Regions from separate parts of the Actinoallomurus vinaceus genome, predicted to be linked through region 1. Evidence: riboswitches for the same ligand, from Rfam matches in the RefSeq annotation. Region 1 holds a riboswitch; each other region holds the start of a gene.
The links. Region 1 has a riboswitch for cobalamin ahead of ABEA24_RS31510 (putative cobaltochelatase). Riboswitches for the same ligand answer to the same signal wherever they lie in the genome.

Region 1 (6,057 bases):
ACTCGGCGTAGATCGGCCCGTCGAACGCGGCGACCTGGCGGCGCAGCGGTTCGTTGGCCGCGAGTTCGGGGGCGTACATCTCGGGGAAGCCGCCGCCGATCACGACGCCGCGCGTGCCCTCCGGCAGCGCCTCGTCCCGCAGCGGGTCGAACCGGACGACCTCCGCCCCGGCGGCGGTCAGGAGCTCATCGTTCTCCGCGTACCCGAACGTGAACGCCGGCCCGCCCGCGACCGCGACCACCGGACGCACGCCGGTCGCGAGGTCGGCCCCGCGCGCCGGGTCGTACGACGGTTCGCCGGCCCGGAGGTCGGCCGCGTGCTCCGGGTCGTGCGACGGCCCCCCGGGCCGACGGGCCCCGTCGTACGACGCGTGCTCGGCCGGGTCCCAGGGATCGGCCGCGATCGGCGGCGCGGTGTGGGCGAGGGCGAGCAGGCCTTGCAGGTCGCAGGACTCCCCGACGAGGGCGCCGAGCCGCTCGACGGTCCGTACCGCGTCGGCGCTGCGCTCGGCCGCCGGGATGAGGCCCAGGTGACGCGACGGGGTGCCGGCGTCCGCGTGCCGCCGCAGCACGCCGAGCACGGGCAGCCCGGTCTCCTCGATCGCCGCCCGGCAGATCCGCTCGTGCCGGTCGGACCCGACCCGGTTGAGGATGACGCCGCCGATCCGCACCGTGGAGTCGTACGTCACGAAGCCATGGACGAGCGCGGCGATCGAGCGGCCCGCCGACGAGGCGTCCACGACGAGGACGACCGGCGCGTCCAGGAGCCTGGCCACGTGCGCCGTCGAGGCGAACCCGCCCCCGCCGGCGGCCTCCGCGCCGTCGAACAGCCCCATCACGCCCTCGATCACGGCGACGTCCGCGCCGCGCGCCCCGTGCAGGAACAGCGGCGCGACGAGGTCCTCCGACGTCAGCCACGGGTCGAGGTTGCGGCCGGGCCGCCTGGCCGCGAGCGCGTGGTACCCGGGGTCGATGTAGTCCGGTCCGACCTTGTGCGGCGAGACGTCGAGCCCGCGCGCGGTCAGCGCCGCCATCAACCCCGTAGCGACCGTCGTCTTGCCGCTCCCGGAGGCGGGAGCGGCGATGACGATCCGCGGGATCCTCACCGGACCGCCCGCGCGATCGGGAACGCGGTCACCATTCGATGCCCTTCTGGCCCTTCTGGCCGGCGTCCATGGGGTGCTTGACCTTGCCCATCTCGGTGACAAGGTCGGCGAACTCCACCAGACGCGGGTCGGCGTCGCGGCCGGTGATGACGACGTGCTGGTACCCCGGGCGGTCCCGCAGCGTCGCGATCACGTCCTCGACGTCCACCCAGCCCCACTTCATCGGGTAGGTGAACTCGTCCAGCACGTAGAGCGTGTGGGTCTCGGCGGCGAGGTCGCGCTTGATCTGCTCCCAGCCCTCGCGCGCGTCCGCCGCGTGGTCCTCCTCGGTGCCGGCCCGCTGGATCCACGACCAGCCCTCGCCCATCTTGTGCCAGGTGACCGGGCCGCCCTCGCCGGACTCGCCGAGGACCCGCAGGGCCCGCTCCTCGCCGATGCGCCACTTGGCGGACTTGACGAACTGGAACACCCCGATCGGCCAGCCCTGGTTCCAGCCCCGCAGGGCCAGCCCGAACGCGGCGGTGGACTTGCCCTTGCCCGGCCCGGTGTGGACGACGACGAGAGGCCGGTTGCGACGCTGGCGGGTCGTGAGCCCGTCGTCGGGCACCTGCGACGGCTTTCCCTGCGGCATGTCAGTCCTCCCGTACGACGACGGTCACGAACTCATCGTCGAGATTGATCACCTTGCGGTGCGCACAGACCCACTCTCGGGCTCGTTCCGGGGTCATGCCGCGTTCCGGCTTTCATGGACGACGCCGGTGAGGGCGTCGGCGGCCAGTTCCTCCAGCCGGACGACCTCGGCGCCGAGGCGGGCGGCGACCCCGCCGGCGAGCCCGAGGCGTACGGGGCCGCGCTCGCAGTCGACCACGATGGCGGTGACGCCGCGCAGCAGTTCGGCGGCGCGCAACGCGTCGGCGGGCGAGCCGTGGGTCGCCCGGCCGTCGGTCACGAGGACGAGCAGCGGGCGGCGGGCGGGGTCGCGCAGGCGTTCGGCGCGCAGCACGTCGGCGGCGCGCAGCAGGCCCGCGGCGAGCGGGGTGCGCCCGCCGGTGGGCAGGGCCTCGAGGCGGCGCGCCCCGGCCTCGACCGAGGACGTCGGCGGCAGCGCGAGTTCGGCGGACGTGCCCCGGAAGGTGATCAGGCCGACCTTGTCGCGGCGCTGGTAGGCGTCGAGGAGGAGGCTGAGCACGGCGCCCTTCACCGCGCGCATCCGCTGCCGGGCGGCCATCGAGCCGCTCGCGTCGACGACGAACAGCACCAGGTTGCCCTCACGGCCCTCCCGGACGCGCTCGCGCAGGTCGCCGGAGCGGATCACCAGCCCGGGGCCGGTGCGGCCGCGGGCGCGCTGGTACGGGGCGGCGGCGAGGAGCGTCGCCGTCAGGTGCAGCGAACGCGCGCCCGGCCGCGCGCCGGTCGTCCGGCCGTACGGCGTGCGGGCGCGCGAGCGGCGGCCCGGCGCGCCGTCGCCGAGGCCGGGCACGGTGAACACCCGCGTCCGGAAGACGGCGTCGGCGGGCGCGGGTTCCGGGGAGTCCACCCGGGTGCGCTCGCCATCGTCCTCGCTCGACGCGTCCCCGCCCGACAGCGCCTGCTCGATGTCGACCAGCGCCCCCTCCTGGGCGTCCCGCCCGTCGGAGCCGCCTGACCCGTCCGGGCCGGAGCCGCCCGGTCCGGGGCCGTCGGGGCCGTCGTCATCGTCGTCGGGGTCCTCGTCGCCGGGCTTGCGCCGGGCGTCCCAGTCGACCGTGACGTCCGGGTCGGGGCCGGTGTCGGGGGCGGGGCCGGGGTCCGGCTCGCTGCCCCCGCGCGGGCGGGGCACGTCCGGAACGGACGAGCCGGGGGCGTCGTCGGAGTCGTAGTCGCCGGTGTTCTCGAGGACGTCGTCGAGCTTCTCCTCGTCCAGGCCCGGCGCGTCGAAGGGGTCGCGGCGGCGCCGGTGCGGGAGGGCGAGCCGGGCGGCGAGGCGAACGTCGGCGGCGGTGACGACCGTCCGGTCGTGCCAGGCGGCGAGGGCCATCGCGGCGCGGGCCATCACGATGTCGGCCCGCAGCCCGTCCACCTCGAACGCGGCGCACACCGCCGTGATCTGGCGTAGCGCGCCGTCCGGCAGCACGACCTCGGGGAGCCTGGCGCGGGCCTGCCCGATGCGCCAGGCCAGCTCGGCCTCGGCCCGCGCCCAGCCGAGCGCGAACGCCGCGGGATCGGCCTCGTAGGCCAGGCGTCGCCGGACGACCTCCGCCCGCTCCTCCGGGTCGCGGGTGGCGGCCACCTCCACCGTCAGGCCGAACCGGTCGAGCAGCTGCGGCCGCAGCTCGCCCTCTTCGGGGTTCATCGTGCCGACCAGCAGGAACCGGGAGGCGTGCCGGATGGACACGCCCTCCCGCTCGACGTACGAGTGCCCCATCGCGGCGGCGTCGAGGAGCAGGTCGACGAGGTGGTCGTGGAGCAGGTTCACCTCGTCGACGTACAGGACGCCGCGGTGGGCGTCGGCCAGCAGGCCGGGCTGGTACGCCTGGACGCCCTCCGTCAGGGCGCGTTCGAGGTCGAGGGAGCCGGTGAGGCGGTCCTCCGCGGCGCCGATCGGCAGCTCCACGAGCCGCGCCGGCCGGACCAGCGTGCCGTCGTCGTAGCCGTGCGGCCCGTCGGGGCACTGCGGGTCCGGCGCCTGCGGGTCGCAGGAGAACCGACAGTCCGCCACGACCGCGACGTCCGGCAGCAGCGCGGCGAGGCCGCGCACGATGGTGGACTTGGCGGTGCCCTTCTCGCCACGGACCAGCACGCCGCCGACGGCCGGGGAGACCGCGTTGATCAGGAGGGCGAGCTTGAGGTCGTCCAGCCCCGTGATGGCGGAGAACGGATAGGTGTTCACCCGGTGGTCGTCCTTTCCTCGGGTTAACGCGCCCGTAGGTGGTCTGGCATCGGCGGCCGGAGTCTCCTGGCTCCCGGATCGCCGCCCGCCCTCAGCCTTCCGACTCACGCCGTGGCCTTTGTTGAGGAAGAACTCCCCGGTCACAGTTGCGCGACAGCCCCGGATTCGCACCGGGTTCCTCCGCGTACCGCCGGAAGACAGCATGACATATCCGGCCTGACCCGCGACACCGCAGGTCCGGCGCACGGCCTCCAGCCCGTGCCGGATCGACGCCGATCTGCTTAAATAGAACGCGTTCTAGTTTTTGGGAGGCGCGGATGAGGCTCGGCATCAACGTCGGCTACTGGCAGCGGGATCCGGAAGACGCGACCGAGATCGTACTGGCCGCCGAGCGACTCGGCTACGAGTACGTCTACACCGCGGAGGCGTACGGCTCCGACGCGTTCACCACGCTCGCCTGGTACGGCGCCCGGACGTCGCGCATCAAGCTGGGCACGGCGGTGGTCCAGATGTCCGCCCGCACCCCCGCCGCGACCGCCATGCACGCGCTGACGCTCGACGCGCTGTCCGGCGGCCGGCTCACGCTCGGGATCGGCGCGTCCGGTCCCCAGGTCGTCGAGGGCTGGTACGGCGTGCCGTTCGCCCGGCCACTGGAGCGCACGCGCGAGTACGTGCGGATCATGCGGGACGTCTGGCGGCGCGAGGAGCCGGTGACCTCCCCCGGTCCCCACTACCCGCTGCCGCTGCCGCCGTCGGCGTATGGTCCCGGCCGCGTCACGGGCCTCGGCAAGCCGCTCAAGTCGATCGTCCATCCGGTGCGCCCGCGGATCCCGGTCTACCTCGGCGCGGAGGGGCCGAAGAACATCGCCCTCGCCACCGAGCTCGCGGACGGCTGGCTGCCGCTCTTCGTCGATCCGACCCAGATCGAGGCGGTGTTCGGCGCGTCGCTGGCGGGCCGCCGGGAGGGGTTCGACATCGCCGCGACCGTGACGACGATCGTGACGGACGACCTGGCGACCGCGCTGGAGTTCGCCAAGATCCCGCTGGCGTTCTACATCGGCGGGATGGGCGCCAAGGACCGCAACTTCCACCTCGACCTGATCGGGCGGCTGGGCTACGCCGAGGAGGCGGTACGCGTACAGGAGCTGTTCCTGTCGGGCCGGCGCGACGAGGCGATCAAGGCGGTGCCGGACGAGCTGGCCGACTCCATCTCCCTGCTCGGCCCGATCGGCCGCATCAAGGAACGCCTCCGGCTGTGGCAGGACTCCCCCGTGACCACGCTCCTCATCGCCGGAGTGAAGGACGAACCGACCCTGAAGGCCGTCCGCGACCTCGTGTCCTGAGATCTAGCTCCAGGCACGGGAGAGCATCCACGTGCCGGTCGCCTGGTCGTGACGCAGCTCGTACACGCCGATCGCCCGGTCCGGGGTGGCCTCGACGCGCCAGAACTCGCGCTCGGCGCCCTCCGGGGCCTCAGGGTGCCGCTCGTGCCACCAGTCGCGGGTGGTGACCCAGCGGTCCAGGACCCGCAGCACGGTGTAGAGCCGGCCGCGCCAGACGAAGCGCGAAGGCCTGCCGTCGCTGAGCCAGACCTCGACCGGGTCGCCGTACACCCGGCTCATCGGCCGCCGCCCGGCACGTCTCCACGCCCCGCGAACCCTTTGCTCGCTCCGCCCACGCGGGCCGCCCACCTTCCGGATCGGTGACAGAGAGTGAGCCTGGGGGAAGGCAGGCGATGGGTTCGAACATACGTTCGGTAGTGGGATTTGTAAAGTGCCGATCGGCAGACGGCCGCCGCGACTCAGCGGCCGAGGGAGCGCGCGATCGCCTCGGCGGCACGCGCGGGGTCGGCGGCGTCCGCCTGGCCGGCCCGGCCCCACAGGTACGACCAGGCGATCCGGGACGTCGGCATGGCGAGGACCATCACGCTCCGCCCGCCGGCCGGGTCGACCACGCGCAGCATGGGCTCGTCGGTTCCGATCAGCACGCCGTGCAGACCGCGCGCCTCGACCTCGCGGGCGAGCGCTTCCAGGTGGCGGCGCCGCGGCCCGGACAGGGAATCCGCAGTGGCGGCCATGGGATG
Region 2 (6,057 bases), on a different contig from region 1:
AGCATCTAGGCACATCAGCGAGTCGATCGCCCGGCCTGCGGATGAGGTTTACGACTACGCCTCGGATCCGATCAACCTGCCGGTATGGGCCCCTGGCCTCGGAAGCGCCGTCGAGAAGGTCGATGGACGGTGGTTCGTCGAGACCTCGGAGGGCCGGGTCGGTCTGTCCTTCGCTCCGCGCAATGAGTACGGTGTCCTCGACCATGAGGTGACGTGGCCCTCTGGGGAGATCGTCTACAACCCGATGCGGGTGATACCGGACGGAGACGGTTGTGAGGTGGTTTTCACGCTGCGTCGACTTCCGGGTATGAGCGATCAAGAATTCGCGCGCGACGAGGGCCTCGTGGCCGCCGATCTCACAAGGCTCAAGCGAGTTCTCGAGGATCCGCACTAAAACCGCGCACGCCACCAGTGGCTACCTTCACCCCGATCAGGAGATCAGCGCGATCTGCACCGGCCGCCCGCAGGATCTCCCACACCGTGGATGCGGCGATCGTGTGCCCCAGGCGGGCCGGCTCACCTTGGATCCTCCGGTGCCCCCACACCGGGTTCTCCCGCGCCATCCGGCAGATCAGCGTTTGATCGGCGCGCCGGTGGCCGGTCGTCCTGGTCGGCGCCGGTCGGTGTAGGTCCATTTGCGGGAGACCAGGTTACGGTGCCAGCGCAGGATCGTGGCCGGGATGACCGGAAAGACGTCCGACCACCGGCAGCGGTTCGCCAGCCGCGACAACGCCGCAAGCCAGAGCCGGTCGGCGTGGTCCCACCGCGGCCGGCCGCCCAACTGCCGACGCAGCACCCGGTTCTCATGGCGGAACACCAGCAGCTCGACGTCTTTGGACACATCGGAACGGACCGGCATCCTCAACAAGCCGAGCAGAGACCTGACCACGGGTAGACCAGCGACAACAGCACCTCGAGATGGTGCCAGCCACAACACTGATCCCGCAGCAAAAACCCAGGTCACGACGCGAAACCGGGTTTCCGAGCGGCACGAGGTTTCCGCGAACGGCATCGCTCGGTCGCGGAGTCACCTGTTGGTATTGGTCGCCCATGTCGCATTGTGGCCGTTGTAGATCACCATGTTGTCGTCGGCCTGGAGCACCAGCGTGGCGCCATCGTGGCCGGACGTTCCCGACGCCCAGACCGCCTGTCTGCCGTTGACGTAGACGACCAGATTGCCGTCGGTCTGAAACTCGGCGTACGCACCGGCGTGATGCGTCCCGGTGGACCAGATGATCTCGCCGCTCGTGTCGCGCAGCACGAGGTCGCCGCCCGTCTGCATGGTCAACGCGAGGCGGTTCGTGCGCAGGGTCTTACCCGGGTTGAGGTCGTATGACGCATGCACTTCGAGTGCCCACGGATTCCCGCCCGACATCGGCTTCTCACTCGCCGGAACGCCCTTGCGGGCCGCTTTACTCGAGGGACCGCCCTTATGGGCCGCATGGGCGCGAGGTGAAGGTTTGGCGGAGGCCTTGGGCTCGGCGCTCTTGATGGCCGCCGGTTTGTGCGTCGCGTGTGCGGAGGGTGTCGAGGTCGGGGTGGCCGACGGGGCCGTGGAGGTGTACGCACCCGGCGGAGGTTGCTGGCCGTTGCCGGACAGCACCCTGTCGGCCGCCGCCGAGGCGGGGTGTTTCTTGGCGTGGCGCGAGCCCGTGCCGATCAGCAGGATCGGGACCGCGAGCAGGACGGCCCCGCCGATCGCGACCGCGGCCAGCACGGGTTTCTTCGGCCGGTCCGGCGGCATCTCGTCGGCGCTCACCGCACCGATCTGCGGGGCGGTCGCCACCGCGACGTCCGTGTCCGGGGCGGCGTCCTCCTGCTCCTTCGCCGCCGACGGTGTGTCCTTCGGCCGCTCTTGGGTCTCGCCGGCCTTCTTCTCCTCGGTGGCGGACCGGTCGCCCTCATGGGCCGGCTCGGCGCCGGCGGCCGGCGCCAGGTCTCCGGCCTCCTCGATGTCCGCCTTGGGCAGCTCCACCGGCCGGCGGATACCGAGCGACTCCACGCGTTCGCCGGGTCCTGACTGCGAAGACAAGATCGCTCTCCTTAAGTCTGAAATCGATCGCGGGCGGCGCCGCGTCCAGCGGCGCGCCGGCCAGGTGCTGCCGGCCGTCCCTCCCCCTGAGGGCACATGCCGGCGCAACGCTTCGTCGAGATGCTCCAGCGTGGCTCGGTCGGCGTTGTCCAGGGCTCCGGCCCGGTCGGTCCCCGGTCCGGCATCATCCGGCGGGTCACGATCTACCTCCGGTGACGGATTCGGTCGCGGCGAGAGAGATGGCCGGTCGTCGGTGCACCTCCTCCACGCGACGGCGCGGCGGTCCAAGGTCGACCCCTCGCCCCGTACGCAGGCGGTATCGGCGGTAGGCCGACCCCTCGGTAAGGCATACGAATCCCACCGTGCTCGGGTTCACCAACGGACGGTTCCGTTTTTGGGCGAATACGACCGACCTTGTCCGAGTACGCCCGGCGGCTTCGCGCTGCTCGGCGCCGCCAGCGCGGCGGTCAACACAGTCCGCGGATCGGTGTTGCGGCGAGTTTCCTCGGCCGCCGCCTCGGGATTCCGGGGCGCGACGGCAGCGAGTGCGGCGAATCGTGCCAGGTTGCCCGGCCATGATGTCGGCGAGCGCATCGTTCGTCTCTCGTGCTGGCGACGTCGCCGTGGCGGCGTCGGACCAGAGCTGGACGCCTGGTGGGTTCAGGCTGAGGACCGACACGTCGACGCCCTGTGGGTGCGGCGTCGGTGATGGTCGCGGTCATTCCTGCGAGTAGGCGGTCGCGTCGTAGTCACCGGAGGGATGGTCGGCCATGTATTGGCGGACTTCGGTGGTGTTGCCGCGGGCGTCGCTGATCGCGGTGGTGGGGTACCGCCGTCCGGTGGGTCGACCGTGACGCGGTCGCCGAGCATCTCATCGCGGCCGGTCACTGGTGCCCGGGTGACCCTGATATCTGGGTGGTGGCCGACGCCGGCTTTGAGGGGCCCCGCCTCGCCTACCCGTTGGCCGACCTGCCCGTTCAGGTAGTGAGACGCACCTCGCGCATCGGCACACGAATCTCCGGCCGCGAGCCGGCGCAACCCTGGGTCATGAGGTACCCACGTTGTGGTTGTACGGTCCGGCGGATGGCGACACGCCATCCACGCCGGGTGTAGGTCCGGTTCATCGTGAGTGCGATGGCCGCGAGTGTCGGGGTCGGCGGGGATTGATACGCTCGCGGCCGGCATGGAATGACGCGAGGTGCCCCTACGAGGGGAGAATCGGGAAGCCGGTGAAATTCCGGCACGGGCCCGCCGCGGTAACCGGGGAGCCGCCGTCCACGCGCGCACGCGCAGCCACTGGCCGCCAGGCCGGGAAGGCGGATGGTCAGGCATCGATCCGGAAGTCCGAAGACCGGCCTCGCTCCACCGGCCACCGCCAAGGTGGCCTGACGCAGCGGGAGCCTGCCCATGAACGCCGGCATCTACGACGTGGTCTACCGTCGCCGTGACGTGCGCGCCCAGTTCACCGGCGCGCCGATACCAGAAGACGTCCTCCACCGGATCTTGGCGGCTGCGCACGCCGCGCCCAGTGTCGGGCTCTCCCAACCCTGGGACTTCATCATCGTGGAGGACCCGGCCGTCCGGCGCGCCTTCCATGACCACGTCCAGCACGAACGCACCACGTTCGCCGCCACCCTCACCACGGCCGCCGCCGACCGTTTCGCCCGGATAAAGATCGACGGTGTACTGGAGAGCAGCCTGTCGATCGTGGTCACCTACGATCCCGACCGGGGCAGCCCCGCGGTCTTGGGCCGACACGCCATTGCCGACGCGGGACTGTACTCGGTCTGCCTGGCCATCCAGAACCTATGGCTGTCCGCCACCGCCGAGAACCTGGGCGTCGGCTGGGTGTCCTTCTACCGCGAACCGCACCTGCGTCAGTTGCTCGGTATTCCGACCGGGATCCGGCCCGTCGCCTGGCTGTGTGTAGGGCCGGTCACCCATCTGGAAACCGTGCCGGATCTCGAACGGCACGGCTGGCGCCACCGCCGCCCCCTGGAGGCCGCGATCCACCACAACCGCTGGTGATCCCCCTCTTAATCCGCTCACTCGCCACTGCTCGTCCGGCAACGCCGCAACGATCGGTGCGAACTCGGTCGGCGTAACGATCCGCAGCGGCTTACTCGGCACCGGCGGTACGGCCACACCACTACACGGATGCAGGAAGATGATCTGGTCGTTCAGCGCTCGATCCGTCAGCGGCCGGTGGCGTGCACGAGGCCGCCGGGCAGCGGGACACGGTCAGCCGCGTAGTCGCACGCGATAAACCCGGTGACGTCGATGGTCATCCCCGCGATAATCGCCGACGTGGAAGAGGTCGAGGTCGTCGTTGCCCATCACGAGCGCGCGACCCTGCGCGTCGGTGACGTGTTCCTGAAGATCGACGCTGATCAGACGCGCACCGACGTCGAAGTCGAGGCGATGGCCATGGCGCCGATCCCGACTCCGGAGGTCCTGTGGCGGAAGCCGCCCGTGCTCGCGCTCGCCGCCCTCCCCGGGACGGCACTCGGCCGCCTCGGCGAGCCGTCGACCGCGTCGTCGGCGGCGTGGGCCGCGGCGGGTGCCGCCGCACGGATGCTGCACGACGCGCCGCTGCCGCCATGGCCCGGTCGGAGCCTCGACGAGATCGCATCGCACCTCGACGGCGAATGCGAGTGGCTCGTCACGAACGGCATCCTTCCCGCCGACCTGGTCACGCGCAACCGCCAGGTTGCCGAGGCAGCGCTCCGGCCGTGGACACCGGTGTTCACGCACGGCGACCTGCAGATCACCCACATGTTCGTCGACGTTGACGAGATCACCGGCGTGATCGACTGGTCCGAGGCGAGCCAGGGCGATGCCCTGTTCGACCTCGCCACCTTGACGCTCGGACACGAGGAGCACCTTGGCGACGTCGTCGCCGGCTACGGCACCGACGTCGACCTCGACGTGATCCGCGCATGGTGGTCGCTGCGAAGCCTGCTGGCGGTCCGCTGGCTGGTCGAGCACGGCTTCGACCCGTCCTCGCCAGGCTGCGAGGTCGACGTGCTGAGATCCCGGCTGTGAGGCTGCACGAGCCCCGACGGCCACGAGTGCCGTTCTGCCGCATCGAGCGGGCCATCTCCTGAAGCGCCTCGTCTTCCGGACCGACGAGGTCATGGTCCTCAAAGATCCCGGGCAGCCGGTCGCGACATCGGAAGCCGACGCACGACTCGAGTCGAAGATGCGCCTCAGCTGAGGACCAGCAACTGCCTCGAATAGACCCAGGACGAAAAAGCCTCAAGGAGCTACACCCGGCCTAATTAGGCCAACCGCGTCAGCGCGAAACGGGATACCGTGCTTCGGCTGTGGTTTTCATGAGGAGGGTCGCCGTGCTCGCCAAACTCGCCGCTGGCCTGGTCCTAGTCGCCGCGTTGCTGCCCGCTCCGGCCCAGGCGTCCGGAGCGCCGTCCGACCCGACCCGCGCGCAGCTTCGTACGATCGTGGAGAACGTCACCCAGGCGGACGGAAAGCGCTATGCGCTGCACGACGACGCCGGCCACACAATGGACACAGTCAAGGTCATCCAGGACAACACCGGTGGTTATCTGGCCGTCTCGCACTTCATGTTCACCGACGGCCATTTCCGGGTCAACCTCGCGACGTCGAGCGACCTGCTGACCTGGCACTGGGTACGCGAGCTCGCCGGTAGTAACACCGGCCCGGCCTCGCAGCCGACCATCGCGCAGGCCTCCAACGGCGGTTTCGTCCTCGCCTGGGAGCAAGAGAATCCGGGCGGCGGCAACAACCATCTCGCCTTCCGTTATTTCGCCAGTCGCACCGACCTGCTCGCCGGCAAGGTCTCCCGCTCGTACGACGCGCCGCGGCAGCTGTCGTCCTGCGCGGAAGGTACGCCGAACCTCTACTCGATCAAGCTGTCACCGGACATCGACCACTCGACCATCGACGTCGGCGGGCATTACTGGTGGAACTGCGACCGGGACCGTCAGCAGCGGGGAACGCTCACGAACTTCGGCTCCTGGACGACCTCGGCACAACCGAACTTC
Region 3 (6,057 bases), on a different contig from region 1:
GGCAGTGGTCGGAGGACGACGAGCGGGCCACCGCGGAGGCGCTGGAGCGCACCTCCACCGCGGACCTCGCCGAGCGGCCGGTGGAGGAGCTGTCGGGTGGTCAGCGCCAGCGTGCGTGGATCGCGATGGCCCTCGCCCAGGACACCGATCTGCTGCTCCTCGACGAGCCCACGACGTACCTGGACATCGCTCATCAGGTGGAGGTACTGGACTTGATCCGGCAGCTCAACCATGAGCGCGGCCGAACCGTCGTCGCCGTCCTCCACGACCTCAACCAGGCCGCCCGCTACGCCGATCACCTCGTCGCCATGAAGGCCGGCCGCATCATCGCCCAGGGCCCGCCGCGTGACATCGTCACCGCGGACCTGGTCCGGGAGGTCTTCGGCCTGACGTCCGTCGTCGTCCCGGACCCGGTCACCGGCGGCCCGCTCGTCGTACCCGGCATGGCGTGGCAGCCCGAAGCGGAGGAAGACCGCGTTCGGTAGCCACAGAGCGGCCGGGCCGCACCTCGTGAGGTCAGAAGGCCTCGTCGAGACTGACCGTTCCCTCGACCGCGACCTGGTAGGCCGAGACGCGACGTTCGAAGAAGTTGGACAGTTCCTGCACGTCCTGCAACTCCATGAACGCGAACGGGTTGGCGGTGCCGTACCGGATCGGCATGCCGAGGCGCGCGAGGCGCTGGTCGGCGACGTTCTCCAGGTAGGCGCGCATGTCGGTGGCGGTCATGCCGGGCAGGCCGTCACCGCACAGGTCGCGGGCGAAGGCCAGCTCGGCGGCGACGGCCTCCTCCAGCATCGCCGTCACCTGGCCGGTCAGTTCCTCGTCGAACAGATCGGGCTCCTCGGCGCGTACGGTGTCGACGACGCTGAAGGCGAACTCCATGTGCATCGACTCGTCCCGGAAGACCCAGTTCGTACCCGAGGCGAGGCCGTTGAGCAGACCGCGGGAACGCAGCCAGTACACATAGGCGAAGGCGCCGTAGAAGAACAGGCCCTCGATGCAGGCGGCGAAGCAGACCAGGTTGAGCAGGAACGCCCGCCGGTCCTCCCGGGTCCGCAGCCGGTCCCTCGCGCCGAGGGAGTCGATCCAGCGGAAGCAGAACTCGGCCTTGTCGCGGATGGAGGGGATGTTCTCCACCGCGGCGAACGCCTTGGCGCGTTCGTCATGGTCGGGCAGGTAGGTGTCGAGCAGGGTCAGATAGAACTGCACGTGCACGGCCTCTTCGAACAGCTGCCGTGACAGGTACAGGCGCGCCTCGGGCGCGTTGAGGTGCGTGTAGAGGTTGAGCACCAGGTTGTTGGCCACGATCGTGTCGCCCGTGGCGAAGAAGGCCACCAGCCGGTTGACCAGGTGCACTTCCCCGGGCGTGAGCCGGGACAGGTCGGCCAGGTCCGAGTGCAGGTCGACCTCCTCGACCGTCCAGGTGTTGCGGATCGCCGCGCGGAACCGCTCGTAGAAGGCCGGATAACGCATCGGCCGCAGGGTCAGGTCCATACCGGGGTCGAGCAGGCTCATTGGCAGGCCTCGCAGGTCTCGGGGTTCTCCAGGGAGCACATGACCGCTTCCTGGACAGGGGCGACGGTCGTCTGCGCGATCCGAGTGGCGGGTCGCGATCGCAGGTAGTAGGTGGTCTTGAGGCCCGATCTCCAGGCGTAGGCGTACATCGAGGACAGCTTCCCGATGGTCGGGCTCGCCATGAACAGGTTCAGCGACTGGGACTGGTCGACGTAGGGCGTACGCGCCGCGGCCAGGTCGATCAGCGCCTTCTGCGGGAGTTCCCACGCGGTGCGGTACAGCCGCCGCAGCTCCTCGGAGAGCTCCTCGATCTGCTGCACCGATCCGTCAGCGCGCTTGATCGCGTCGCGGACCTGCGACGTCCACAGCCCGCGCGCCTTCAGGTCCGCCACCAGATAGGTGTTGATCTGCAGGAACTCCCCCGACAGGGTCTCGCGTTTGAAGACGTTGGACACCTGCGGCTCGATGCACTCGTAGCAGCCGGCGATGGAGGCGATGGTCGCGGTCGGCGCGATCGCGACCAGCAGCGAGTTCCGCAGCCCGACCTCCCGGATCCGGGCCCGCAGCGCCTCCCACTCGGCGGCGTGGACCGGGTGGGCGTCCGGCCAGTGGTCCGGATGCAGGACGCCGCGGGCGGCGCGGGTCCGGTCATAGGAGGGGTGCGGGCCGTACGTGGCGGCCAGCGCGGCCGACTCCCCGTAGGCCGCGAGCGCGATCTCTTCGGCGATGCGCGTGGAAAGCGCCAGCGCCTCGGGTGAGTCGAAGGGCAGCCGCAGCCGGAAGAACACGTCCGCCAGGCCCATCACGCCGAGCCCGACCGGCCGCCACCGCCGGTTCGCCTTCGCCGCCTCCGGCGTCGGGTAGAAGCCGCGGTCGATCGTACGGTCCAGGAACCGCACGGCCGTACGCGCCGTGGCCCGCAGCCCCGCCCAGTCGACGCCGTCCTCGGTCACGTGGGCGGCGAGGTTGATCGAGCCGAGGTTGCACACCGCGGTCTCGGCGTCGCCGGTGACCTCCAGGATCTCGGTGCACAGGTTCGACAGGTGCACGACGTTGCCGGGCTCGGCGGTCTGGTTGCAGGCGCGGTTCGCGGCGTCCTTGAACGTCATCCACCCGTTGCCGGTCTGCGCGAGGGTGCGCATCATCGCCCCGTACAGCTGCCGCGCCGGGACCTGCCGGACGAACCGGCCCTCGGCCTCGGCCGCCCGGTACGCACGGTCGAACTCCTCCCCCCACAGGTCGACCAGCTCCGGCACCTGCTTCGGGTCGAACAGCGACCAGACCTCATCCGCCTCGACCCGCCGCATGAACTCATCCGGCACCCAGTTGGCGAGGTTGAGGTTGTGCGTACGCCGTGCGTCCTCACCCGTGTTGTCCCGCAGCTCGAGGAACTCCTCGACGTCGGCGTGCCAGGGTTCGAGGTAGACGCACGCGGCGCCCTTGCGCCGGCCGCCCTGGTTGACCGCCGCGACGCTCGCGTCCAACGTCCGCAGCCACGGCACGATCCCGTTGGAATGCCCGTTCGTGCCGCGGATCAGCGAACCCCGGCTCCGGACCCGGCTCCAGGAGATCCCGATGCCGCCCGAGTACTTGCTCAGCCGCGCGACCTGGCCGTACCGCTCGTAGATCGTCTCCAGCTCGTCACGCGGGGAGTCCAGCAGGAAGCATGAGGACAGTTGCGGGCGGGCGGCGCCGGAGTTGAACAGCGTCGGCGAACTCGGCAGGTACGCCAGCCGCGACATCAGTCCGTAAAGCTCCGCCGCCTCGGCCACGGTCTCGGCCAGCCCGCACGCCACCCGCAGGAAGAAGTGCTGCGGCCGCTCCAGCACCCGCCGCGTCGTCGGATGCCGCAGGAGGTAACGGTCGTAGACGGTGCGGAGCCCGAAGTAGGTGAACCGGTCGTCGGCGCCGTGGTCCACCAGGGCGTTCAGGGCCGCCGCGTTACAGGCGACGAACTCCGCGGTCCGCTCGTTGAGCAGACCCTGGTCATGGGCCGCCGCGACGGACTCGGCGAACGTCACCGGCCCGGTCTCCTCCGCGATCAGCAGGGCCAGCAGCCGAGCCGCCACCGCGGAATAGACGGGGTCGGCGACGACCAGCACGGCGGCCCGCCGTACGGCCTCGGCCAGATCACCGGCTCCGGCGATGAGCGACGGATCGGCATCCGGCAACCCGGCGCAGACGCCTTCGACCTCGGCCGCGACCGTGGTCTCGGGGGCGGCGACGGCCGTGGGGGACGCGACGATCTGTTGTGTCACGTGCTCTCTCCTCGCGAGCTTCACCCTCGCGGAAAGGACGCGCACGGATGACAGGCTCCGCCGCCGACCCTCCCACGAGGCCTGGACGACCGCGCGCTTTCGCGCACGGGTCACTGGCAGGTCTTCGGACTCGCGGGCACCGCACCCATCCATCAGGCGCGTCCTACAGACCGTCGCTTCCCAGGCCCGATCGAGCCCAGTGCCATTGACGGCGGTCGTTCCCACTCACCGCTGCGGGGCAGTCCCGGAATCTCACCGGGTTCCCTCTTACGACACCCGCCACAGAAGCCACGGGTGAACCAGCAACACGAGAACCATACATGTAGTGGTGATGTAAGCACATCACCCCTAGATATTGGGTGTGTTGCCGGAGGGCATGCGAGCCCGGGCATGCCGATCGCCGTACCGGCACGGCATCGGCGGGCCACCGCCATGGCTCCACGGCGCGGGCGACCCAGCCGTCGGGCCGCCGAATCAGGCGGACGCCATTCCGGGACCGTAGCGCTGTGCGGGCGTGCAGCGCGGCTTTTGTCCCGGTGTTTGGATGTTGGCTATCTTCCAGGGATTGATTATGCTTTTGGCGTGGGCAGAAGCGCCTGCCCGAGCCGAGCATCGGCTGCCCATGCCGCTGATGTGTTGATGGCCAAGGTGGCTCCCGTCCCAGCGCGGTTTTCCGATGACCACCGGTGTCCGCGAGCCGGAGGCGCATGGGGCTTTCCGGCGAAGAGGGAAAGCACCGATGGGTCGTAAATGGCTTCCCAATCTTGGGCGGGCAGGGGGAACGGTCACGGCTCTGGCCGCTTCGGTCACGGCCTATCAGGCGAATCCGTTCCTCGGCTGCATACTGGCCGGGATACCCCTGGTCTTCCTCGTTCTGCTGGCGCTCAGCGTGTGGACCGCGGTCAGGGAAGATGATCCCGACAAACGAGAAGCCGGTCTTCGGGTGGCCTGTCTGCTCCTCGGCGCCCACGCGAAAGACTATCTGCCGTCGCGCCGTTCGTCCGGCGTGCGATCAGCGACAGGTGCCGGCGAGCCGACGTGAGCGTGCGATCCTGGTCACGGTTTTCGTGCGACGACGCAGCGTTCCCAACGCGGATCTGCGCCGGCGGTCCGGGTCCCTTCCGTTCGCCAGTCTTCCAGGAAGGCGAGGCCGGGTCCCGTGTTCGGACCCGGCGGGATGACCTGCAGGCCGTCCACAAATCGGCTGATCTGGGCGTCGGATCGCGGCTGTACCTCGGTGACCGTCACCGCTTGTACGTGCTTTTGGAATGTCCTGACCGCCGAAGAGGCATCGCCGTCGAGCGTGAGATGTGAAAGCACGAGGAAGCTGCCCACCGCGGCCGTCTGGATGCACCGGTCGACTATTCCCTGAGGATCGTCGGCGTCGGCGACGAAGTGCAGAATGGAGTTGAGGAGGATCGCGATCGGGCGGCTCATGTCGATGGTCGACAGCAGGTCGGGATCGCCGAACACAGTCTCCGGATCCCGTACGTCGGTGTGGACCACCTTTACCCGGTCGCGTTCACCGAACATGGCCCGTTTGTGTGTGACGGCGACGGGGTCGTCATCGACGTAGACGATACGTGCGGCAGGGTGCACGGACATCAACTCGTCAGGTGTGGCGTCCGGGGTGATGAGGCCGATGCCGAAATCGATGAACTGGTCGATGCCCTGCGTTTCGGCCAGCCACTGAATCGATCTGCGGTGGAAGTCGCGGCTCGTTCTCGTCGCATCGGCCACGTCCGGAACTTCGGCTCTCAGTTCCTCGGCTGCTTGACGGTCGGCCGCGAAGTTGTCCTTCCCGCCGAGGTAATAGTCGTACATTCGGGCCAGGTGGGGCGTCGTCGGGTCGACTTGGAGCCGGGTGATGGCCCGCACCGGTATCTCGAGGCCGACGTCGATTCGCCGTGGCCGGTCGCCGGCGAACTCCCAGCCCCGCCGACGCAGCGTCCGATGGATCCTCGCCGGCGGGCACGGCTCGGTCGTCGAGACGCCCGTGTCCCAGCTGGTGAAGGTCCACGAACCGTCGCGTGGGTCGAGCGTGCGGAGCCCGGGGTCGTTCACCTGCACGGTCCATGTGTCGCCGGCGAGGATGCGTGCGACCCGTGGCGTCGTCTCGTCGCCGGGCTCTCGGCTGCGCTGTTCTCTGATGCGGCGGACGGCGAGCGCGTGCGGTTCCCCGGAGGCGTACTTCCTCGCGCGGGCGGCTTTGCGCCGGTTATGGCTGCGACCCATCGGTGCTTTCCCTCTTCGCCGGAAAGCCCCATGCGCCTCCGGCTCGCGG

Region 2: it holds a riboswitch for cobalamin, as region 1 does, so the genes downstream of both, bluB (5,6-dimethylbenzimidazole synthase) here and ABEA24_RS31510 (putative cobaltochelatase) in region 1, are expected to answer to the same signal.
Region 3: it holds a riboswitch for cobalamin, as region 1 does, so the genes downstream of both, ABEA24_RS07940 (ribonucleoside-diphosphate reductase subunit alpha) here and ABEA24_RS31510 (putative cobaltochelatase) in region 1, are expected to answer to the same signal.

The regions. Positions count from the first base shown of each region.
Region 1 covers NZ_BAABHK010000010.1:109,273-115,329, forward strand. Annotated here, with positions in the region: gene ABEA24_RS31500 (cobyrinic acid a,c-diamide synthase CobB) at 1-1,105, opposite strand, end outside; gene cobO (cob(I)yrinic acid a,c-diamide adenosyltransferase) at 1,134-1,736, opposite strand; gene ABEA24_RS31510 (putative cobaltochelatase) at 1,830-3,974, opposite strand; cobalamin riboswitch at 4,012-4,181, opposite strand; gene ABEA24_RS31515 (LLM class F420-dependent oxidoreductase) at 4,292-5,317, shown strand; gene ABEA24_RS31520 (DUF6504 family protein) at 5,321-5,596, opposite strand; gene ABEA24_RS31525 (hypothetical protein) at 5,776-6,051, opposite strand.
Region 2 covers NZ_BAABHK010000007.1:35,143-41,199, forward strand. Annotated here, with positions in the region: gene ABEA24_RS24485 (SRPBCC family protein) at 1-394, shown strand, start outside; gene ABEA24_RS24490 (hypothetical protein) at 572-841, opposite strand; gene ABEA24_RS24495 (hypothetical protein) at 1,028-2,032, opposite strand; cobalamin riboswitch at 3,212-3,406, shown strand; gene bluB (5,6-dimethylbenzimidazole synthase) at 3,440-4,060, shown strand; gene ABEA24_RS24505 (phosphotransferase family protein) at 4,340-5,077, shown strand; gene ABEA24_RS24510 (hypothetical protein) at 5,383-6,057, shown strand, end outside.
Region 3 covers NZ_BAABHK010000002.1:388,347-394,403, forward strand. Annotated here, with positions in the region: gene ABEA24_RS07930 (ABC transporter ATP-binding protein) at 1-485, shown strand, start outside; gene ABEA24_RS07935 (ribonucleotide-diphosphate reductase subunit beta) at 517-1,515, opposite strand; gene ABEA24_RS07940 (ribonucleoside-diphosphate reductase subunit alpha) at 1,512-3,773, opposite strand; cobalamin riboswitch at 3,872-4,092, opposite strand; gene ABEA24_RS07945 (hypothetical protein) at 4,450-4,815, shown strand; gene ABEA24_RS07950 (SAM-dependent methyltransferase) at 4,830-5,651, opposite strand.